DNA from 3 places in the Thalassotalea coralli genome. Region 2 is predicted to be linked to each of the others. Evidence: predicted binding sites of a transcription regulator. Region 2 holds the regulator's gene; each other region holds the start of a gene.
The links. Region 2 encodes FNR, which switches genes on or off when oxygen is low (the NO sensors DNR and NnrR bind a similar motif). Its sites were predicted from a motif close to TTGATCTAGATCAA; they were not measured.
Positions count from the first base shown of each region.

Region 1: the regulator FNR is predicted to act here: its motif matches at 3,268-3,281, upstream of ACOB80_RS10955 (OmpW/AlkL family protein).
Region 3: the regulator FNR is predicted to act here: its motif matches at 3,155-3,168, upstream of ACOB80_RS06935 (glutamate-cysteine ligase family protein).

Region 1 covers NZ_JBVVBK010000003.1:608,891-617,266, reverse strand. The annotation lists gene ACOB80_RS10975 (gamma carbonic anhydrase family protein) at 373-924, shown strand; gene ACOB80_RS10970 (hypothetical protein) at 921-1,151, opposite strand; gene aroE (shikimate dehydrogenase) at 1,148-1,969, opposite strand; gene ACOB80_RS10960 (group II truncated hemoglobin) at 1,992-2,423, shown strand; gene ACOB80_RS10955 (OmpW/AlkL family protein) at 2,505-3,200, opposite strand; gene ACOB80_RS10950 (diacylglycerol kinase) at 3,410-3,790, opposite strand; gene hemF (oxygen-dependent coproporphyrinogen oxidase) at 3,797-4,708, opposite strand; gene tsaC (L-threonylcarbamoyladenylate synthase type 1 TsaC) at 4,705-5,250, opposite strand; gene ACOB80_RS10935 (acyl-CoA synthetase) at 5,341-6,972, opposite strand; gene purE (5-(carboxyamino)imidazole ribonucleotide mutase) at 7,222-7,704, shown strand; gene ACOB80_RS10925 (5-(carboxyamino)imidazole ribonucleotide synthase) at 7,712-8,376, shown strand, end outside.
Region 2 covers NZ_JBVVBK010000002.1:508,998-517,373, forward strand. The annotation lists gene ACOB80_RS07620 (heavy metal translocating P-type ATPase) at 1-872, shown strand, start outside; gene ccoS (cbb3-type cytochrome oxidase assembly protein CcoS) at 872-1,075, shown strand; gene ACOB80_RS07630 (sulfite exporter TauE/SafE family protein) at 1,082-1,750, shown strand; gene fnr (fumarate/nitrate reduction transcriptional regulator Fnr) at 1,794-2,513, shown strand; gene uspE (universal stress protein UspE) at 2,610-3,539, shown strand; gene ttcA (tRNA 2-thiocytidine(32) synthetase TtcA) at 3,671-4,564, shown strand; gene ACOB80_RS07650 (NCS2 family permease) at 4,644-5,936, shown strand; gene ACOB80_RS07655 (hypothetical protein) at 6,210-6,347, opposite strand; gene ACOB80_RS07660 (glucosaminidase domain-containing protein) at 6,536-7,381, opposite strand; gene ACOB80_RS07665 (hypothetical protein) at 7,400-8,188, opposite strand; gene ACOB80_RS07670 (DUF1415 domain-containing protein) at 8,288-8,376, opposite strand, start outside.
Region 3 covers NZ_JBVVBK010000002.1:335,759-344,134, forward strand. The annotation lists gene ACOB80_RS06920 (transglutaminase TgpA family protein) at 1-1,060, opposite strand, end outside; gene ACOB80_RS06925 (DUF58 domain-containing protein) at 1,072-2,076, opposite strand; gene ACOB80_RS06930 (AAA family ATPase) at 2,090-3,034, opposite strand; gene ACOB80_RS06935 (glutamate-cysteine ligase family protein) at 3,228-4,694, shown strand; gene ACOB80_RS06940 (M14 family metallopeptidase) at 4,685-5,716, shown strand; gene ACOB80_RS06945 (ABC transporter permease) at 5,721-7,277, opposite strand; gene ACOB80_RS06950 (ABC transporter ATP-binding protein) at 7,277-8,203, opposite strand.

The DNA of each region.
Region 1 (8,376 bases), on a different contig from region 2:
TCAACACTTTTCTTAAAAAATTTTTAATTTATTTTTTAATGTTTGGTTGATTGTTTTATTAAGCAATTACTTAACTAAACTTATCAAAACAGCTTCTTGGCTTGTCCCCGAGAAGTTGATGCGCATTTTAGGGATTTTTCTGACAAGGTCAACAGGTTTTTTCAATTATTTTTCTGTTTGCAGTGATTTTGTACAAACCGCGTCATTATTGAGCATAACCATACTAAACCTTGTTAAAAACTAACCAAAATGAAAAGAAAGTGTTAATACCGATAATAGTAAACTTTAGTCTTATACTTAGGTATTTGTTTATACTTTTGATTATAAGATTCTTATAATCAAAAGATAGTCGATCGAAAAGCGAGTAAAAAAATGACAATTAACCCTTTAAGAGCATATCAAGGCATTACCCCTACCGTAGGAAAAGATTCCTATATAGATAGTAGCGCTGTTTTAGTTGGCGACATTACTATGGGAGACGATGTAAGTGTTTGGCCATTAGTTGCTGCTCGAGGTGATGTAAACAAAATTACTATAGGCAATAGAACGAATGTTCAAGACGGAACAGTTCTTCACGTTACGCGCTCTTCAAGTGGAAACCCAGTAGGCTACCCACTATCTATAGGTGACGATGTAACCATCGGTCATAAATGTATGTTACATGGCTGTACTGTAGGTAACAGAGTATTAGTTGGTATGGGATCTATAATACTAGACGGCGCGACAATAGAAGATGACGTCTTTATCGGTGCAGGAACTGTAGTACCGCCGAATAAAGTATGTCGAAGTGGTTATTTATATGTAGGTAACCCAATGAAAGAAGTACGCCCGCTAAAAGAAGCGGAAATGAACTTCTTAAAAGAGTCGGCAGATAATTACCTAGTTACCAAAAACGAATATATAGAAGACTTAAACAAGGCTTAATCATAAATATGAATTTCACCGTTTTCTGGCTCGTTCTTTTCAAGCCAGAGTTCGGTGATTTCTTCAAGATCATATTTAGTACATGAATCGATACTCACGGTGTGCTTCAAATTAGGAGAGTGAAAGTATATAGAAAGCAACTCCCCTGACATGAGTCCTGTCATCTTCCATGCATTCACTTTTTCATCGAATGCTAAGTCATCATTAAATAAGATGGATTGGTTCATTTAGCTATTTCTTCTCTTAAGTCCGAAAGGACTGAATTCGTTTGTGGCATCACTCCGCGCCAAATAGCAAACGCTACAGCAGCTTGCCCTACTAACATTCCTAAACCATCAATAATTTGCTCGCAACCATTTTCCTTGGCCCACTGGCAAAAACTTGTCGGCTCTTTTTTATAAGCCATATCATACGCTAGCGGCTTACCAGTAAATATACTATCAGGCACAGGTGGTAATTCATTGTATAAGCTAGCAGACGTTGAATTGATCACCACATCGAAATGATCCTCGGTAATCAGGCCTTCTGATGGTATTGCCTTGATATTGCCATATGAAGAAAACTTATCTGCCAGCAATTCCGCTTTTGATACGGTTCTATTGGTGATCACTAAACACTCTGGATGATTTGCTAATAATGGTTTAATAACACCTCGAGCCGCACCGCCAGCCCCAATAAGCAAAATTCGTCCACTAAGTTTGGCATTATTCGCCTTTAAATCTTCAACTAATCCAGGCCCATCAGTATTGTCACCAGAAATTGTACCATCTGCGTTAAACGACAACGTATTTACTGCTTCGGCTAATTTTGCTTCGTCAGATAACGTATCTGCCATTTGAAAAGCTTGTTCTTTATAAGGCGCAGTAACGTTGCAACCTTTTGCGCCATTTGCTCTGAATCGCTCTATTGCCGCAGAAAAGTCATCGTTATCTGGTTTGATTGCGCTATACTCCATCGCTTGCTCTGTAGATTGAGCAAAACGTTGGTGAATAAAGGGTGATTTTGATTGGCTAATAGGATTGCCAAAAACTGCGTATTTATCCATTTACAATATTAAGGTGATCACTTTGTTAGGCATTAAAAAGCTTTTCTCTTCAACAAACAAGTCTGAAATGTTATCTCCTAGTCAAACTCCATATATGCTGATGGGCGGAGAACAGGCTGTGAGAGACTTGGCCAATGCTTTTTACGATGAAATGGAAAGCAATATTCATCTAGAAGAATTACTGGCTATCCATAAACAGCCACTGGATGAAGTGCGTGAGAAGTTTTACAAGTACCTTTCGGGCTGGCTTGGTGGTCCGCCACTCTATGAACAAGAATACGGTCACCCTAGACTTCGCGCTCGTCATTTACATGTAGCGGTTACCAATAAACAAGCAGGTCTATGGATGTTATGCATGAATAATGCGCTGGATAAAACCGTTGAGCACCCTGCTGTCAAACAGCATTTAAGACAAGCCTTCTCACAATTAGCTCAACACATGGTGAATCAATAGCGATATTACCTACTATTGCTATTAATAATAAAAAAGCCGCGATAGGTTCGCGGCTTCCATACATACGAGCATTTAGACTTATTAGAACTTGTAACCAAGCATAATAGAATAAACCATTGGATCTACAGCCGCTTGTGCTGAACCTGTGATGTCATCACCAATTTTGAACGTAGCTTCAGTATCAATGTCAATGTAGCGAACAGAAGCATTAATGTGCCACTTATCATTAATGTGGTAATCAGCACCTACCTGGTAAGCTAAACCAAAAGAGTCATCTAACGATAAATCGTTAAACCCTAAAGACTCAGGAGTAGACTTAAATTCTTCGTCAAAAAATACTGTGTAGTTTAAACCTAAACCAACATACGGCTTAAACTTAGAATTTGTGTCGAAGTAGTAAAGTGCACTAACTGTCGGTGGTAAGTGCGTTACTTCACCTAAAGTAGCACCATCAACGTTTGCACCGAATAAACCTTCAGAAATACCTTGTGGATCGTGAATAGTTACATCGTGAGTGAAAGGTGTTGCCGCTAATACTTCGATAGCCCAGTTGCTGTCAAAGAAATAAACGAAGTTAAGACCTAACTGAGTGTTGCTGTCTACAGAAATAGATAAAGGTGTTTCACCACCTAACGCTTCAACGTTAACGCCAAATTTGTCGCTGTTTGCGTCAACCATAGTTAAACCACCGCGAATGTAAATATCGCCAGCATTGTTTGCGAAAACACTAGGAGTAATTGCTGCGCATAAAGCAGCTGCTAAGATAGACTTTTTCATATGTGTTCCAATTAAGTAACTGAATTATAATTGGCTGTAATTTTAAGCCTAAAATGCGTGTGTTTATTTGACCTAACGCAATAAAACAGCGTGATTAATGGAATCTAACGAAAAGTCTTGAAGTTTATTGTCGAAATTGGTGGCTGATTTAAAGGCGCTTTCTTTAACACACGCCTTTGACGCCAACTTTTGCCTGTTACTAAGTTAGGTTAGCTAAACACCATAGTGAAGATTTTATATCCCCACACTAACAAGAAGTAGCAAATCGCAACGAATACAGCGGCAGAGCCAAGATCTTTTGCTCGTCCACTAAGTTTGTGATGTTCTAAGCCGATACGATCGATAGCCGCTTCTACAGCAGAGTTTAAAAGCTCTGTGATCATAATGCCCATAATTCCCGACATTAATAATGCAAACTCAACAAAGCTATCAGCAATATAAAAAGCGACCGGTAATAAAACGATAAACAGGAGCACTTCCTGACGAAAAGCAATTTCATGTTTATAAGCAGCCTTTAATCCTTGCCAACTATTCCGAGTTGCCGGGCCAAATCTTGCTATATGCCCAGGTTTATTGCTTTTCTGCTTCATAACTACTTACTCGTTCAGCCAATCTCTAGGGGTTAAGTACTCAAGTAAACGAGCTTCTTCACTCGACTCTTCTGGTTGAAAGTTATATTGCCATCTCGCTAATGGTGGCATCGACATCAAGATAGACTCAGTGCGACCACCTGACTGTAAACCAAATAAGGTACCGCGATCAAATACCAAGTTAAACTCTACGTAACGACCGCGTCGATATAATTGATACTCTCGATGGCGTTCTTCAAATGGCGTGTCTTTTCGTTTGTTTAGTATTGGCACATAGGCGTCAATATAGCCTTGACCGACGGCTTTGACGTAATTAAAGCTTTGTTCGAATCCCCACTGATTAAGATCATCAAAGAACAAGCCACCTACACCACGTGTTTCATTTCTATGCTTTAAATAGAAATAATCATCGCACCATGTTTTATGTTCTTGGTAAACATTTTCACCAAAAGGTTCACATAAATCTTTAGCCGTTTGATGCCAATGCACAACGTCTTCTTTAAAAGGGTAAAAAGGTGTTAAGTCAAAACCACCACCAAACCACCATACCGGCTCTTCACCTTCTTTTTCCGCGATAAAAAAGCGAACATTGGCATGGGATGTTGGAATATATGGGTTTTTAGGATGAATAACTAATGAAACACCGCAAGCTTGCCAGCTACGCCCTGCTAATTCAGGTCGATGGGCTGTCGCTGATGGTGGCAACTTATTCCCTGAGACTAATGAGAAATTCACACCGCCTTGTTCTATCACGTTACCATCAGTTAATACACGTGTACGGCCACCACCGCCCTCTTCTCGCTTCCAGCTATCTTCTACAAACTTACCTTTACCATCAGCTTGTTCTAACGCTTGGCAAATTTGGTCTTGGAGTGATTTAAAAAAGTCGATAACTTCTGATAGTTTCACTTGGCTCATGAGCGGAATGTTTCCCCTGTAATAGCGTCAATAATTGTCGAAGGTTTATCAAAACCTAAGGATTCGCCTTTCACGATGTAATCGATTGCAGTACCCAGCGCCTGCTCAACCTCTTGCCAAGTTTTACCAGGCTGTTCACCTGTAAAATTTGCACTGGTTGAAACGATTGGCTTTTGTGTTTGATGACATAGCTCAACAACGTCTGGCTGATCGGTAACACGAACAGCGATAGTATCAAATTGGCCAGTAAGAAAAGGCTGAGTCTTAGCACTTGCAGGAACGACTTGTGTAACTCCGTTTGGCCATCGAGCTAACATCATAGCTAGTTGCTCAGCGGTTAACTTTGACTCGTCAATATAAGGCTTAAGCTGAGTATAATGCCCAGCAAGCAAGATCAGTCCTTTTTCAACCGGACGTTTTTTGATAGCAAGAATTTTTTCAACCGCTGACTGATTATCGGGATCACACCCCAAACCAAACACAGCTTCTGTTGGATAAGCAAGGACACCGCCTTGCTTAAAAATTTGAACCGCAGATGTCATCGTTTCTAGTTACTAAGATTACAAACTGCGGCGATTATAAAAGGTTTAATGGTTAAATGCAGTAAATGGTTTACCAAACCGATTCGCAAATTAGGCTTCAAATAACGTTTTTACTTTTTCACGTAGAATAAATTTCTGCACTTTTCCCGTCGAGGTTTTAGGCAAGTCACTAAAGACTATCGTTTTAGGTGCTTTAAAATTAGCCATATGCTGACGACAAAAATCGATTAACTCTTCTTCAGTTGCCTTGGCGTCAGCTTTTAAGCCAACAAATGCACACGGAGTTTCCCCCCAAATTTCATCTTTTCTGGCAACAACCGCAGCCTCTAATACCGCTGGGTGCTGATATAGCGTACTTTCAACTTCAACCGAAGAAATGTTCTCACCGCCTGAAATGATAATATCTTTGGAGCGATCTCTAATTTCGATAAAACCGTCAGGGTGTTTTACAGCTAAATCACCCGAATGAAACCAACCATGTTTGAAAGCCTCATTGGTCGCATTAGGGTTTTTTAGATAGCCTTTCATTGTGGTGTTACCGCGAAACATAATTTCACCAATGGTTTCAGCATCAGCCGGCACAGGTTGCATTGTATCGGGGTCCAAAACATCGACTTCTTCTTGTGTTGGATAGCGTACACCCTGTCTTGCCTTTAACGCAGCTCTTGTGTCTGCGGGTAAATCATCCCACTCTTTTTTCCATTCACTAACAACACACGGACCATAAACTTCAGTTAAACCATAGCCCTGAGTAATATCAAAGCCCATGGCTTCCATACCTTTAATAACTGCAGCTGGTGGTGGCGCACCAGCGGTCATCGCTTTAATACCTCGAGGTAGTTTTTCTCGAAGTTCTTGCGGGCCATTTAATATCATATTAAGTACAATTGGCGCTCCGCAAAAATGGCTAACATGATGTTCAATCATCGCTTGTGATATTTCATCTACACAAACCTGGCGCAAACAGACTTGTGTGCCAGCCATTGCGACAACTGTCCACGGAAAGCACCAGCCATTGCAATGAAACATTGGCAGAGTCCATAAATAAACAGACTCATTGTTTAATGGCCATACCATATTGTTTCCAACAGCATTTAGATATGCGCCACGATGTGAATAGACAACGCCTTTTGGATTGCCTGTTGTACCCGACGTATAATTTAGCGCCAACGCTTGCCATTCGTCGTGAATTAGGTTTCCAGTGAAATCTTTATCACCAATATTCAACACAGCATCAAATTCTAACTCACCAATAAAATGATCTGTTCCTAAGTTAAGGTCATCAATATTAATGACCAATGGCGTACAGCTAGTTTGCTTTAAGGCATCTTTAACAAGTTGATGAAACGCAGTATCAACCATCAACACCGAACATTCACTGTGATCTAATATAAAAGCGATAGCCGCAGCGTCTAAACGATAATTGATAGAATTAAGCACCGCCCCTGTTGCTGGCACACCATAATGGGCATAGATAAACGCAGGTATATTTGCGGCTAAAACACTAACAGTGTGGCCAGGCTTTACCCCTAAATCGATTAACGCTGAGGTAAGTCTACGACTATTTTCGCGAAACTCTTGATACGAGACTTTTTGTTCACCGTGAATAATAGCGGTTTTATCAGGATAGGTATCAGCAGTACGATTAAGAAAATTAACGGGCGACAAGGGCTGACTATTAGCAGCGACTTGCTCTAGACCCTGATGGTAAATGTTTGTCATCACTCTCTCCAAAAACCATAATGAATTTGTGGTTTTATTGTTTTTAGCCAGTTTACTCTTATGTCCTGTATAAAAAATGCGCCTTTAGTCTAAAGTAGACTAAAGTCTAATAAGTTATTTCGTTTATAAATTAGCCAATTATTTGGTGAGATTATTTCCGTATTGAGCCAAACACAGGTATAATGCGCGCCTTATTTTCTCGGCATAACTAAAAGTCCGAAACGCGGTTAATTTTCAAGGTGATAAATGATGAAAGTAGGTATTATCATGGGGTCAAAATCAGATTGGCCAACAATGCAACACGCAGCAGAAATGCTTGATTTACTTAATGTTCCATATGAAACAAAAGTAGTATCTGCGCACAGAACACCTCATTTATTAGCTGAATATGCTGAGCAAGCAAAAGACCGCGGTATTAAAGTAATTATCGCTGGCGCTGGCGGTGCTGCCCACCTTCCAGGTATGACAGCAGCTTATACGCCATTACCTGTATTAGGTGTTCCAGTTCAATCTAAAGCATTAAGCGGCCAAGACTCTTTATTATCAATTGTACAAATGCCGAAAGGGATTGCCGTTGGTACTTTAGCCATAGGTACAGCAGGTGCAGCAAATGCAGGCCTAATGGCAGCTCAAATTTTAGGAACTACAGATGAGGCTATCATGGCTAATATCGAAAAGTTCCGTACAGAACAGACACAAAATATCTTAAATAACCCTAACCCAGCGGAATAGGTTTGAAATGAAAAAAGTTTTGGTTTTAGGTGCTGGCCAACTTGCAAGAATGATGGATTTAGCTGGCTCACCTTTAAACATGGATGTAAAGGCATTTGATGTACGCACTAATAATGTAGTGCACCCAGTTGCACCGATTCATGTTTATGGCGACTTAGAACAAGGCATTGCAGAAGCTGATGTTATTACTGCTGAGTTCGAGCACGTAGCTCATGACACATTAGCCGTTTGTGAAGCATCGGGTAAGTTATTGCCAAGTAGCCAAGCCATTAAAATTGGCGGAGATCGTCGTCTTGAAAAAGCATTGCTAGAACAATGCCAAGTAGCAAATGCGACACATCATGTTATTCAAACCAAAGAAGACTTTGATTTAGCACTTGAAAAATTATCTTTGCCCATCATCTTCAAAAGCGCTCTAGATGGTTACGATGGAAAAGGTCAATGGCGTTTAAAATCAGCTGAGCAAGCGGACGCAATTTGGGCTGATATGTCGGATTTTATGGCAAATGCTAACTCTTCGGTGCCACAAGGCATAGTTGCTGAGCAAATGGTCCCATTTGATAGAGAAGTATCTTTGGTAGGTGCTCGTAACACTCACGGAGAGGTTGCGGTATACCCATTAACAGAAAACCATCATGCTGGCGGTATTCTCAGTGTTTCTGTTGCTGCTCC
Region 2 (8,376 bases):
GCACTTTAACCTCAGGTGACTTTGCTATCGCTAGCATGGAATTACACACAAGTTCATACGATAAACAAACCCTACTCGCTTTTGCTTCTGCGCTAGAATCTTATTCTGAACACCCAATCGCAAAAGCTTTTGTTCCTTACAGAGACTTTGGCGTTAATGCTAGCCAAGTTAAAGTGCACGCAGGCGCTGGTATCGAAGGGGTTATAAACGATCTTTCTATTATGATAGGAAAACCGAGTTGGTTGCTAAAAGGTGACCAGTTAACACAATTTACTCACTTACCTATTGTGATGACAGTTAACGAAGAGCTTGTCGCTAGTATTAATATTTCTGATCACATTAGAAATGACGCGAAAAGCTTAATCGCTACATTAAAAGAACGTTCTTACAACACACTCATGCTATCTGGTGACAACCAACAAGGTTGTGAAAAAGTTCAAAAAGAACTGCAGCTTGATGAAATTAAAAGCCAACTTACTGCACAAGATAAAATGGAATTGTTAACCTCTAGGCAGGAGCACGAAAAAATTGCCATGGTTGGTGACGGTGTTAATGACACACCTGTATTTGGTGCCGCTCACGTCTCTATTGCAATGGGCAGTGGTACAGATATTGCCAAAAGTGGTGCAGACGTTATTCTTTTAAACAACCGCTTAAATGCTATTATAGATTTATTGCATGTAGCAGATAAAACCAGGCGAATTATTTGGCAAAACTATGGCTGGGCGTTTGGCTATAACGCAATTGTATTGCCATTAGCCGTGAGTGGTTATATTACTCCTTATATGGCAGTAATCGGCATGTCATTAAGTTCAATTTTGGTAATTACTAATTCACTGCGTTTATTAAAAACGAAAAGGCCAAACAAGTAATGAGCATTATCTACGTTTTAATTCCAATCGCTATTTTATTGACAATAGCTGGGATTTACTTTTTCTTTTGGGCGGTCAAATCAAATCAATTTGATGATCTAGAGAAGCAAGGGTTGAGCATTTTGTTTGATGAAGACAAAAAAGATAAGACAACATCGCAAACCGCTGCTAATGATCAGCGTAACAACTCACCTAAAGAATAACCCTAGATGCAACTAGACCTGTTATCGGCGTTTTTAATAGGATTACTAGGAACAGGCCACTGCATTGGCATGTGCGGAGGTATTGCGTCGATGCTTACCGGTGCAGTTAGAGACAATAACCCTAAAAAGCAGTTATATATTATTTGCTACAACGCTGGCAGGATTTTTTCTTATACCTTGTTAGGCACAATTGTTGGCTTTACCAGTTCATTAATGGTCAAACAACTTGGCTTTCCTGTGCTAATACTAAACGTTATTGCCGGTGTTTTTCTCATTCTACTCGGACTGTATATTGGCCAATGGGCGTTTCTGCTAGTTCACGTAGAGAAAGTTGGAAAGAGTCTGTGGCAAACGTTGCAACCACTATCAAAACATTTAATTCCCGTTGATTCGGCGACTAAAGCAACCTTTTTAGGCGCTTTATGGGGTTGGCTACCATGCGGGCTTATTTATTCTACGCTAACTTGGTCATTAGCATCTGGCAGTGCACTTCAAGGCGGCCTTATCATGCTAAGCTTCGGATTGGGAACTTTACCTGCTCTATTACTGGTATCTTTTGGCGCTTCTAAGGTTAATGCATTGTTAACAAAGATTTGGGTTCGCCGTGCAATTGCCTTAATGTTAATTTTTTATGGAATAATTACACTAAAATTTGCATATATGAAGATGTTCTAATAATATTCCACTTGGAATTACCCGTAGAGAATTTAAGGATATTATGTACAAGCGTCAATGCTCAGGTCAGCAACATATTCATTGCCAAAATTGTAGTATCAGTGAACTGTGTCTCCCGTTTTCTCTTAACGCGCAAGAGTTGGAAACTCTAGACCAAATAATTGATCGTAAGCGACCTATTCAAAAAGGTGAGCAGATATTCCAAGATGGCGAGCAAATGAAATCGCTTTACGCGATTCGTTCAGGTACTTTCAAAACTTACACTGTCAACGAAAGTGGCGAAGAGCAAATTACAGGCTTCCACTTAGCTGGTGATTTATTAGGTTTTGATGCTATTGCTTCTGCCGAACACCCAAGTTTTGCTAAAGCTCTAGAAACTTCAATGGTGTGTGAAATTCCATACGACACGCTAGACTCCCTATCTAACGCAATGCCAAAATTGAAAAAGCAAATGTTACGTATGATGAGCGCTGAAATTCGTACTGATCAAGAAATGATGACTTTGCTTAACCGCAAAAACGCAGAACAACGTTTGGCAACTTTTTTATCGACGCTAAGCAGTCGTTATAAAGAACGCGGTTTATCTTCTGTTGAATTTAGATTGTCAATGACACGAAGTGATATCGGTAACTACATAGGCTTAACAGTTGAAACAATAAGCCGTTTAATTAATCGCTTTGACAAAAATGGACTAATCAAGGTTGATGGTAAGCTAATTACTATCCTGAATAATGAAAAGCTAGACGAAGTAGCTTCTTTATAAATAATTACTGGTCCCTTGATTTAAAACAATAAATTCCCGTGCGCAAACGCCAGCAGTCGCTATAATTGAATTAAAAGTGACTATTTGGAGTTTGCCATGGAGAAGTATAAAAAAATTCTCGCCGTTATAGATCCTACTGTAGAAGAGCAAAAGGCGCTTAACCGTGCAATTGAATTAGCGAGTAAAACTAACGCTTCAATTACCGCTTTTCTTTCTATATTTGATTTTTCCTACGAAATGACAACGATGCTTTCCGCAGATGAACGAGAAGCAATGCGTCAGTCTTTAATTCGTGACCGTGAAGAGTGGTTACAAGAAATTATCGACGAATCTCCACACGAACACGTTAACATTGACTCTCAAGTTGTTTGGCACAACCGCCCTTTTGAACCTATTATCGAACAAGTGCTGCATAACGGTTACGATATTGTCATTAAAGGAACTCATGAGCACGACAAGTTAAAATCGGTAATATTTACCCCAACTGATTGGCATATTCTCCGTAAATGCCCTTGCCCAGTATTATTGGTGAAAGATCACTTGTGGCCAAAAGACGGGAATATATTGGCAGCACTGAATGTAGGAAGCGATGAACAAGAGCACCAGTCTCTTAACAGCATAATTACAGAAGAGGCAGTTAATCTAGCTAACCTCATTCAAGGCAATGTCCATTTAGTTAATTCATTTCCTGGTACGCCAGTAAATATAGCGATAGAAATTCCAGAGTTTAATGCAAACGAATACAACGACTCCATGTATGAACATCACAAGAATGCCATGGTTAATCATGCAGAAAAATTTGGCATTTCAGCAGAGCAGACCCACATTGAAGAAGGCTTACCTGAAGATGTTATCGAAGCAGTTTCTAGTAAGTTAGATGCAGAGTTAGTTATTTTAGGCACAATAGGCCGTACAGGTTTATCTGCCGCTTTAATCGGAAATACAGCTGAGCATGTCATTGATCGATTGAACTGTGACGTTTTAGCTTTAAAACCAGCGGGTTATAGTTCACCACTTCAAGACTAAATTTTCGACATTAATGGAATGAAATAACCAGCTTCAAATGCTGGTTATTTTTTACTTATCATCTTGCCTATACCGCATTATAATACGCCCCTTTTTACACGCTCCTAGCATTTCAAAGACGAAGTTTTCTTATGACCGAAGCAGATAACCGCAAAGCCATATACGAAGCCAACAAACTGCAAAAACGCTTGCGCAGTAAAGTGGGTAAAGCCATTGCCGATTACAAGATGATTGAACATGGCGATGTTGTAATGGCATGTATTAGTGGCGGTAAAGACAGTTTTGCCATGCTAGATATTTTACTAAGCCTGCAAAAATCTGCGCCTGTGGACTTTAAAGTCATTGCAGTTAATCTAGATCAAAAGCAACCAGGCTTTCCTGAGCATGTACTTCCTGAGTATTTTGAATCATTAGATATTCCTTATTACATCATAGACAAAGATACATACTCGGTTGTAAAGGAAAAAGTACCAGAAGGTAAAACAACCTGCGGGCTGTGCTCTCGCCTAAGACGAGGTACTTTGTACTCGTTCGCTGAAGAAATAGGTGCAACCAAGATAGCGCTAGGCCATCATTTAGATGACATTGTCGAAACTTTGTTTCTTAACATGTTCTTTGGTGCAGCATTAAAATCAATGCCACCAAAATTACGAGCAGACGATGGGCGAAATATTGTTATTCGCCCAATGAGTTACTGTCGAGAAAAAGACTTACTTAATTTTGCAGAGATCAAGCAGTACCCTATCATTCCTTGTAACTTGTGTGGTTCTCAAGAAAACCTGCAACGTCAAAATATTAAAGCAATGCTTAATCAATGGGACGCACAAACCCCAGGTCGCGTAGAAAACATTTTTAAATCGATTAAGAATGTTAGTCCGAGCCAACTTGCTGATACCGAGCTATTTGACTTTGAGCAGCTACCAATCGACAGATCAGAGCCAAGAGCCGAATATGAATTTTCGAAAGAGCTGGTGTCTTCTACCAACATAGATGATTCGTTAATTATTGACGTTTCAAACATTTAAGTAATTCAAATACCACACTCAGCTTTGAATTTAAAAGCTGGGTGTACTATTGTTCATTAAACAAACAAACCCTACTGTTATGCTTAATCAATATTTTAAATTAGATCAACATCAAACGACTGTTAAACAGGAAGTTATAGCAGGTATTACAACTTTTCTAACTATGGCTTACATTATCTTTGTCAATCCTGCGATGCTGGCAGAAACGGGTATGGACAGAGGTGCCGTTTTCGTAGCGACTTGCATTGCTGCCGCTATTGGCTGTTTTGTCATGGGTATGTTAGCAAATTACCCAATAGCGTTGGCCCCAGGTATGGGACTTAATGCATTTTTCACCTATACCGTTGTATTGGATATGGGTTATACATGGCAAGTTGCTTTGGGTGCAGTATTCATTTCTGGCTGTGCATTTATTATTTTAAGCTTGTTTAACATCAGAGAATGGATAATTAACGCTATCCCTCACTCTTTACGATTTGGTATAGCAGCAGGTATAGGCCTATTTCTGGCGTTTATCGCCCTTAAGAATGCTGGTATTGTCGTCGATAGCCCTGCAACTTTACTAACCATGGGTGATATAACTTCTTTTTCAGCGGTTATGGCAGCAATTGGCTTATTTGCCATTGTTGGTTTAGCGAATAGAAACATTAACGGTTCTGTAATGATCTCAATTCTATTGGTAACCTTTATTGCCATAGCCTTAGGCCATGTTGAATTTAATGGAATCGTATCAGCACCGCCGTCAGTTATGCCTACCTTTATGCAACTTGATCTCAGTGGCGCATTAGAAATCAGCATGTTAAGTGTTATCTTCGCTTTCTTATTTGTTGATTTGTTTGACACGTCTGGCACCTTAATTGCGGTAGCTCAACGCGGCAAGTTATTAGACAAAAATGGCTCATTACCACGATTAGGCAAAGCTCTTTTAGCCGACTCTACTGCAACAGTCGCTGGTAGTATGTTGGGTACATCTACCACCACTAGCTACGTAGAAAGTACATCTGGTGTGGCAGCGGGCGGCAGAACAGGATTAACTGCAGTAACGGTTGGCATTTTATTTCTACTCGCAATATTTTTTGCACCATTAGCAGGCATGGTACCAGCTTACGCTACAGCAGGACCTCTTTTTTATGTAGCTGTATTAATGTTGGCGAGTTTGATCAATGTAAAATGGGATGACTTATCTGAAGCAGTTCCTGTTGCGGTTATTTGTATTACTATGCCACTAACTTTCTCTATTGCTCACGGTATTGCGTTCGGTTTTATTAGTTATGTTGCGGTAAGAGCATTTAGCGGACAGTACAAAGAAATCAACATTAGCGTATTGGTATTAGCACTGTTATTTATTGCTAAGTTTGCTTACTTTGCCTAATAGAGTGCCGGCAACTAAAAATTAAGAATCCACCTACATAGCAGGTGGCGTTGGCACAGCTCCCTTCTAGGGAGCTACTTTCTTTCAAGTATTGATTCGTCTCAAAGTTAAATTCTTTCAAGCTTCTTTTTAACTTCACACTATATTGTCGGTGTGCCGACAGCACGTTAGAGGGAAAAATCGATTGTTTCCCTCTAACTTTTCGGCAACTGCTACTGCGTTGCTCTACCACCTACGTCCATGTAGGCGCCCTCATCGCCCGACTCACCGAAGTCAAACACCAAATATTTTAACCGTCATGCCTACCTGACGAATGCTCGTCCAACCGCGCGTCAGTGTCAGCCATCCATGGCTGACAGGCGTGGCGGCCTTAAAAATATTTGCTGTTATCGCTTCAACGGGAACGGGCATTCGTCATACCAATTGAGAAGAAAAAACTGGCTCTTCCCAGAACTTTAAGGATTTCTTTTGGAGCTAGGCTCTTTACGGGCATAGCCCCAACTTAACGATCACCACCTAAATAGGAGGTGCTTTAAAGCTGACAATCAAAAAAAACGCCTAATGGCGGTTTTTTATTATCACTAAAATGATGCTAGTTACTAAAAATATCTCGCGTTATGCCTGAGCATCTCTGTAATCTCAATAATATAGTCGCTTCCACGCTCTGAATAAGCCAGTAAGCCGGTTGCGATAATAGCTGAATCCAACGGAAGGTTTTCTTTTCGCAGCTGTCTTCTCGTCTCTCTCAGCGCTTTATATGCTCCATTAGTATTGATGTTATATAAATAATGACCTACAGCTTCATTAACTGAGTCAAAAGCGGCAACCTCATGCTTTAGACCTGCATCTCTACCGCTAGGCACCATGCCACAGCCCTTTTGATAACACCAGATACCAAAAAAGTTTAATCCTATTCGCGCAAATCTAGAACTTCCCCAAGCAGATTCATTCGCAGCTTGCACTAAAACCAGCTCAAGAGGAACAATATCAATTTGGTCAATCATTCGCTGAAGTAACACATCAGGTGCCGCTTTGCTATTAATTTTATATCGCTTAGCAATAGATTTAACTGAAGTCAGTTCTGACGTAGATAAGGAATCACCAGCCGCTAACATGCCTTGCCATTCGACTAACTGTTTCCTTAAAGACAGCAGCTTCTGGTTTTCTTGCTCTATTGCTGGACGTAGAAATGCGAAAAAAGCTTTTTTCTTTTCTCGTACATCTTTTATTGCGGCAAAATCAGGTAAATCAACGTTATGAAGAGGCTTCTCTATGTCTGGCTTAGTTGGAATTACTTGATCTTCCTTGCGTTTCAATTCGTCTGAATCCACTGTCTTTTGCGTAAACGGGCGGATCAGCGCCACAACAAACAAAATACCGATTACAATAACAAATGAATATTGAAACGTTTTTTGCAACGCATTCCGTTTAGTCACTTTTTGCATAACATTCCTTTAAATCTTTTACGCTAAAAAATTTCCATCATGTGTTGAGTGTTCACCTTTTTCCACACTCAATTCCATGCCAAAGATTTCGCGGTAAAGAACTCCTTTTACATTATAGAACATGGGCGCTAAATAACTGAGTAAGAAAATAGTAATAGCTAACCCTAATATGCCTATAGGTTGCCCTTGTGTAGCTACAACTGGTAGCAAAGTAAAGATAAGCGCTAACACTAGCACAAAGTACACTAAGAATAAGTTAAGCCACTGAAATCGTGTCGCTTGTAAAGAAATGATAATTGCTTTAAGAGGTGATAAATTCTTAAGCACAAGTAAAGGTAATACGAGGGACAAAGCAACCGCTAAATAAACACCAGGAACAATTAGCAAGGCAAAGCCTAACGACGTGAAAGTAGAAGTTAATAACGCACATAGGGTGACAAACGCGGCTTTATTTAAGAAGTTCCACACCATACTTGCTTTGGTTTTAATACCAACAGCATGAAAAACACCCATCAACTCTACGCCAACAATAAATGGTGAAACAACTAAGGTTAAAGCTAAATTAACACCTGGCCCATATTGTTCATGCGTCATCAGAGCCTGTATACCACCGGCATAATGACCACCAATAGATACCACCACCAAACTAATAGCTAGACAAAACAACAAGCCTAAATTGATTGATTTTCTAGAGTGTAAACTTGTTTGCCAAGCCTCTTTCAGAACCGCACTGACATTAATGCTATATTGTCCTTTGAGCGCTTTTTCTATGCTGCCACCTACTTGCAACTTTGATTTTTCTTCCACTTAACAAACCTTCAATAGTTATTGTTTGACATATACTGTCAATAATTCTTGAAAGCGATTATACCTAAACGGCTATAGATAGGAAAAAAATATGACTGTTTACTCAGCCTTTTTCTTAAAATTAAGTAACAATTCTGCGAAAAATTCACTACCTTTGGCCTCGGCAAAAGCAATATTATTTTCAGGAA
Region 3 (8,376 bases), 170 kb from region 2:
CACTAACAACACTGTCTACGGTATAGCTAACAGGTTTACTGATAGGTTTGTCAGACGAAAAACTATAATCTTTTAACGCCCATATTTTCATAGAGAGTTCACTATTAACTTGTACAGCGCGATCAAGTACAAACAACCAAGGCTTATAGCTAGGCTCCAATATCACTTGATATTTTATGGTATCTTTAACTTCTCCATCGAATATCTTATTTTTTTGTTCTAATAACCGCGCTGGTTGAACATAATTGAAAAAGCGTATCTGCTCTGTCGTTTTAAAACGACGCTCCCAACGGTTATTTTCATATGACTCCAAGACCATAGCGCGCCAATAAAGCTTTTGGTACTCAGGCTCGCCGTCGATAAACTCAACACGAAAAGCAAGCTCATTGGATAAAGCTAAAGAAGCCATCTCACCTAACTCAAGCGAGTCAGACAAGCCAACCGTTTTACTATTTGCATTAGGTACTTGCCAAAAAGGTGATATTTTGGGAAAGAATAAAAATAAGAAACAAGCAAGTGGCAACGCCAACACAGCCATATTCACCGCGGTTCTTACCATGTGTTTATCTAACGATTTTAAACGATGGAAACTAGCAATCACCGCAATATTGATTACCACTAAAACGAAAATAGCCAAAGCAAAATAGATTGATTGATGGTAAACAAAAGAGGCAAAAATTAATAAAAAGCCAATAAAGAAAAACTGATAAACGTCTCTTGCTCGGTACAACTCAAATGACTTCAATAAATAAGCAATGGCAAGCAAATGAAACATGCCTAACAATACACCTAGCGCTTTTGCATTAGCCAAAAGAATAACGACACCTAAAGCAATAAGTAGATTTCTCCATAACTTTTTCTTTGGCGTTACACCTTTTTTGATCAACAACCAATGCATTGAAAAACAAACAAATGCCAACAACCAAACCACTAAAATCCATTGCTGAGCCATAGGAATTAAGTTAAGTGCCATGATAACAAGTACAAGTTTATGCTGGTGACTACTCAACACTCCCTCACCAGCAACACTTTGTTTATTATCTTTATTTATCAGAAACATAAAAACAAAGCCTACCGTAACGCGTAACCGGAAATCAACTTTAAACAACGCGATTGGTAGTCGTTGTTAGCAGTATGTTCTAACCTATCAGGCTCTTCTAAAGCACCATCTAAACCACTACCTAAACTTAAGGTAAATGGTACGTTTGATTGTCCGTATTCGAGCACTAAAAAGCACAATTGCCTTAGTTTTATTTCTAATGAAGCACCGTCAACACTGTCTAGTGTGAGATAGTTATCTTGTGATGATAATGATGCTTGATGTTGTTTAGTCTGCCATACACCTCCCTTTGCAACTAATTTCCAGGCAACCTGCGACAAAGGGTCGCCAACGCGATAACTAGTTAACTCGGCAAAATCATCGCCTGACTGAGTCGCACTATGCAATAATGTGGCTTCATCAATTTCTTCACTCACTTGACTCACAGAGACCGGATAACACGCTAAGGGTTTAGGGCAAACCACTTGCTTTAACGGAAAGTGTAAATGTGTCCAAGTAGAAAATAATCCAAGCGGAAAATAGCTTCTTATCGTAAGTCTTGGCAATGAATAAACGCCTCTTTTATTGAAAACAATAGGTACATCTACCGATTGCTCCCCTTTACTCAGATCGAAGTAACTTATTTCGTGATTGGCAAAGCGAGCACTCATTGAATACTTGTCACTGGTAACATAAAACTTAATAGGCACTTTCGCTTCTTGCTCAACGAAGCTAAAAAATTCACCTTCGGCGTGAACCGATACCCCAGACAAATTAAAATAGCTATAAAATAGCGCAATTAAGAAAAGACTAACAAAGAAATAACACACTAAAAGCATCAAGTTATTTTGATAGTTTGTGCCTAGTACGAATAAAAAGACTAGGAACATCAGGTATGCTAAACCAAAGGAACTCGGAAAGATAAATATGTTTCCTTGCCCAAGAGATTGCTTCTTCTGGGCAGGCATGCGTTTAGCTAGCCAGCGATCAAATCGCTTAGCGAACGCAGCACGTAATGGCTTTAAAAAGTTTGTCATGTAACTTCATCACTTAACCAGAAAATGGTTTAGTGCTATCGACATTTGCCAACAATTGACTTGAGTAATAATCCTCCGATGCATTTTTAGCAATCTCAGACAACTGCTTGCTTCCTTGTAACCTATGCTCACATACAGCGGAAAAAACGGCTTTAACATCATCAGGCGTAACAAACTCTCCTTGCCTGATATAAGCCCATGCCTTGGCAGCAGCGACCAAGGCTTTACCGGCGCGAGGTGAAAGTGGGTTTATAGCTTCCTGACTAGCTCTAGATTGCTGACACAAAGCAATAACATAATCTAATATTGCTTCAGAAACGTGAAGCTGTGCTACCTCTTTTTGCATTGATAATAGTTGCTCAGGCGTTAGGCAAGTATCAACTTTGGCAAGCAAGTCGTCACCAGACGCACCTAATAATATTTGCTTCTCGGCGTTTCTGTCAGGAAAACCAAGGGATATACGCATGAGGAAGCGATCTAATTGTGATTCGGGTAAGGGATAAGTTCCAGCATGAAACAACGGGTTTTGCGTCGCTATCACACAAAACGGATTGGGCAACTGATGCGTTTCACCATCTACGCTGACTTTTCCTTCTTCCATAGCTTCTAACAAAGCACTCTGCGTTTTTGGACTAGAACGGTTAATTTCATCAGCTAACACCAATTGATTAAACAGTGGGCCTTTATGAAAGGTAAAAGATGCATTTGCTTGATCAAATATCGATACACCAATTACATCACTTGGCAACAAGTCACTGGTAAATTGAACGCGTTGATAACTTAACCCTAAAGCTTTCGCCAATACATGGGCAAGCGTGGTTTTCCCCATCCCCGGTAAATCTTCAATCAGTAGATGCCCTTTAGCTAAAACACACGCTAAAGATAAGGTAACTTGTTGGTGTTTACCTAAAACCACTTGCTCTATTTGAGCAACAACTTCTTGTGCTAATGACTGCATTAAACTCACACAACCTTGTTAAAAACATGTCCTTAGTATGACACTAAAAGTACAGCTTTAACCATATTCAATAAGTTAGTTACACATAATGTAACATCAAAACGCCTAAACGATTATTTTTTGACCTATATCAAATAGCTAAACATCGCCTTATGTCATGCTAGTTTTAGGATATTGTCAGGGAATAAGACTTATGGGCCAAGAAGTCGATAAAAATAGTTTTACTAAAGCGGATAGAGCCGTTTTTCGAAAGCGCTTATTTGAACAATTAATAACGCTTAAACACGAAATGTCTCAGCCTAATTTTGGTAAAGAACCATTGCAAATTGGTGCTGAACTAGAATTTTACCTCATCCAAGATAACGGCATGCCCTGCCTCAAAAATTCGGAAATACTCACAGCCCTTAATGACAATAAATACCAACATGAACTTAACCAATATAATCTTGAGCTTAACTTAGACCCGACCCCAGTTAAAGGTAAGCCTTTTAGTGCCATTGAAAACCAGCTTAACCGCGAACTAAACAAACTCAACATGGTGACTAATGATTATCACTGTCAGGCTCTGCCTATTGGTATTTTACCCACCTTGTCAATTCAGCACTTAAACGCCAGCTGTATGACTAATACCAACCGTTATAAGCAGTTAGCAGAGCATATATATGAACAACGCGGCGAAAACTTTGTCATCGATATACGGGGAAAAGATCAGCTAAAAGTTAACTTTTCAGACATTTGCGCTGAAGGAGCTAATACTTCATTCCAAGTGCATTTAATGGTTCCACCAGACAAACTAACTAACGTATTTAATGCCGCACAGCTAACTCTACCGTTAGTTACGGCAATTTCAGCAAATTCTCCGTTATTACTAAACAAGCGACTATGGCATGAAACGCGAATCGCTTTATTTAAGCAATCTTTGGATATGCGCTTGAGAATGCAGCATCAATGGGCTCAACCCGCTAGAGTTAACTTTGGTTTAGGCTGGGTACGTGAATCTATCTGGGAGCTTTTCGCAGAGTCCGTTGCTTTATATCCAACATTACTGCCCTATGTAACCAACAATGAGAACAGCTCTCCATTTCATGAACTAAGTTTTCATATGGGAACGATTTGGCCATGGCACCGACCTGTTTTTTCTGAGCAAGGTAATAAGCATATAAGAATAGAGTTTAGAGCGATTCCAGCAGGGCCAAGTAATCTGGATATGTTAGCCAATGCTGCGCTGGCTATTGGTCTAGCGGTAGGCATGGCTGATAAAGTTAATGATATTTTACCTAGCATGCCGTTTCGTTTCGCAGAGTATAATTTCTATCGCGCAGCACAATCAGGTATCGATGCCAAGATTATTTGGCCGTTAGAACACCCGTTAACCCCTGTAGAAGTTGATTTAAAACAAGTCTTGCATCAAATGCTCCCTATCGCGAAGCAAGGTTTGATCTCTCTCAATATTCATGAACAAGAAGCACAATATTATTTGAGCATTATTGAACAACGCCTAAACGCTAATATGACAGGAGCGGTTTGGCAGTTAAACCACTTTAATTGGCTTCATCAACGTATGAACGTGGCTAAAGCAAGCCAACAATTAGTGCAAGACTATCACAAGGCGTATTTATCTGATTTACCAGTGTCTCAATGGGAGCGTTCATGGACATAGATTTTAGCGATGTTAACTATTTAAAAGATCCAAACGACTTTGAACTTAAAGCTGACTTTGCTCAGTTTTTACTTTCGCTAGATGTACCAACTATTATCGATATTACAGGCGCTAATCAGCAAAAAACACGTGTTATCACCACCCTGCTTCACGGTAACGAACCTTCTGGCCTTATTGCACTGCACCGATGGCTAACAAGACGCAGTGAACTGCCTCTGCCAGCAATCAATCTAAGGTTTATTATTGTCTCAGTAGAAGCAGCGACAACTGACGACATGTTCACTCATAGATACTTACCTGAAGGCTTAGACATCAACCGCTGTTTTGGCAGCAAGTTAAAACACGGCTATTTTACTCGCGCGAACTTAATCGAACAGGCAATAAGAGAAGTCACACCTGACGCGATTGTAGATTTGCATAACACCTCAGGCTCAGGCCCTGCTTTTGCCGTTTCTTCGTTTATATCCATTGATGGTTTAACTTTAGCCTCATTCTTTACTGATACCATGATTTTGTCAGGCATAAGACTTGGCGCTCTGATGGAACTCAACTTTGACTGTCCAACCATTACTATCGAATGCGGTGGCGCCAATGACGAGCAATCTCATACCATCGCATTCGAAGGCATTGCCAAGTTAGCTTGTTGTGAGTCCTTATCCTCTTGCGCACCGGAGCAACAAGTCTCTATCGTTCATAATCCACTTCGACTGCAAGTGAAGCCTCATGTTGAGCTTCATTACGCGGGGCAAAATGAAGGACATACCGGTGTTACGCTGTGTGAGAATATTGAACGCTTTAACTACGGATTAGGTAAAAAAGGACAACTAATCGGTTGGACAGATAATAATGGTTTAAACAACTTACAGTTGTTTAACGAATCAAATGAAAATATCGTCAATCAAATGTTCACCATTAGAGACAATCAAATCGTTTGCGCCACTAATATGCGAATATTTATGGCGACATCTAAAAAAGATATCGCCGAAAGTGACTGTCTATTTTATTTAGTCAACCAAAGCTAAACAGCTAACCCGTTTGTAGTTTCTGTTTTTGGCGATAAAGGTTGGCTAACACTAAGCACAATAACACCATTGAAATGGAGAAAAACATTTGTGGTAACCCTAAGCGCCAATTTTCAATTTGGTTTACACCAAAATAATCAAGATACGGCAAACCATTTAATGGCCCAACATACCAAAGCGCAGGATATAAGGCTTCAAACATGCGCTTTGTTTGGGTAAATACACCACAAAATAACGCGAGTGATACAGTAAACAAAATCGCGATAAGAATTTGAATTAACCATAAAGATTCGCCTAACAATGCAAGTCGCACAATCCCTGGCAGTGAAACAATCACTAATATACCTACCGCAGCAAGGTACTTACTCAACAATGGCGAAACAATACTCTTGGTGTGGTAGCGGATAAGCTCTTGCGTATTCGCTAATTTATCCTGCATACCTAAGCACGATAATATCAGCACACAACATAGCCATACCGAAGGTAAAATAATGGTCACCAATGCCTCTTGTGGCGCAAATACTTGCCCTATCATTGCGCCACAAACCAGCAAGTACCAAAATGTACCTTGTCCTCGAAGAAGGATATTCATTTCCCAATGAAGCTGACGAGTAAACGCAGCGTGGGAAAATAGCGCCGACGCTAAACGATCTAACACAACACCAGTGGCGGTAAATAACTGCGCTAATTTACTATGTTGGCTACCTTTGCTATCGCTATTTGGCTGTTGAGCAAAACGATCAAATCGCCATAAAGCAATGGCTAAAAATGCAATAGTAATGGCTAAACTAGGAAATATAGACATGACTTGCTGACGAATATCAGTAACGCCAGCCCATTCAAAGACAATAATATCTTGTTCAGATTGTTTAACGATAATGCCTAAATTGCTGGCATCTTCGGTATCAGGATACATAGCTTTTAAATCAGAGCGCACGACATCTAAGACTGAATGAATACCGCCTGTACTTTCTAAAAAGGCTATCAAGCCTGCTGTCCACATAAAAAAATAAAGAACATTACCTAAGCCCCCTCGAAGCTTAGGTATGGTTTCAAACATTAGTGCTATCGCTGCTATCACCAATAACGTAGGAAGCACGTAAACAAACTGAGGCCATAACAAATGCCATAGATTAATCGCATAACTTTCGCCGTGATAAAGCTGTGCAAAGACACTAACGAGAGTCATCACTATCGCGACAGCAAATAAAATTACGCAACTCACCGTCCATTTTGTTAGTAGGTAGCGCCAATTTTGAATACTAGACGCAGCAATTAACTCAGCCGTTTTAGCTTCCCTGTCTAGCGCAATGGCATTTTTAACAAAGTAAAAACAAATTAACGGTAAGAAAGTAACGTTTAATAATCCTAGGCACAAACCAACCCAAGCACTGTTATAGATACCGCGCGCGCCATTAACCGTCAAGGTGTTATAACCAGCATCCCCTGCGGGAAAATAAATTAGAGTTAACAAAGACATGGCTAACAAGATAACAATAAACCGTTGATTTCGAGTGCGTTGCCTAAAGTCAGCCAGTATAGAAGTGGTTAAAGGGCTCATTAAGCTACCTCGCTGATCACGTCGTTATTTACTTTATTTTGTGCCATATACAAATAGGCATCTTCTAAGCTCGCTTGACGCTCAGTTGCACTATTATCAGGTCGATAATCAGAGACTAAATTCAGTAGCAATTTGTCGTTTTGACGTATCGTTTGCGTGATGACAAATTCATTTTTGTAGGCAGACAATTTTGTCGGCTCGATTGCTACTTGCCAGCACTTACCTGCAACCGACTGTTGAAGTTGTTCTGCTGAGCCATCGGATACCAATTGACCTTGTTTAATCACAGCAATTTGATGAGCAAGTGATTCGATATCAGAAACAATATGTGTCGATAACAAGATGACCCTATTTTCGGCGAGTTCATGTAACATCTGACCGAAATTAGCCCGTTCTTGAGGGTCTAAGCCAACCGTAGGTTCATCAACAATCAGTAACTTAGGGTCTGACAATAACGCTTGAGCTATACCGATGCGTTGCTTCATTCCACCTGAAAATCCCTTCAGTGGTTGATTAGCCACATGAGACAAATTTAACTGCTCAAGTAATTCATGTATTTTTTGATTTGTTTGTTTGGTGGGAAGTGCTTTCAAGCCACCTAAGTATTGGAGAAACTCTACTGCGGTAAGTTGGTCATAAACGCCAAAATATTGAGGCAAATAGCCTAGTTCTGCTCTAATTTTTTCAGGCTGTTTTAAAATACTATCGCCATTCCAACGAATATCTCCAGCACTTGGTTGAGTAATAGTTGCTAGGATGCGCATCAATGTCGATTTACCTGCGCCATTTGCACCAAGCAGCCCAGTAATGCCAGGTTTTAATGTTAACGACAAATTTTGCAGCGCTACGTGTTTATCGTATTTATGCGTAACCGAATCAATTTCTAGTAGAGCCATCACTTCTTCCTTATTTTTAAGTTTTTTCATTGTTATTATTTTGTTGCCATTTACATTAGCAAACGACAAACCAAGTTTTAACCCCCTGTTTTTATTGAAGTTAAATCGTAAAAATGAATAGCTATTCAAATAGATTGGATATCTTTTGACGAGAAAGACTAGATTTTAGTCATTTAACTCATTGCTGAGATTAGCGATTGTCA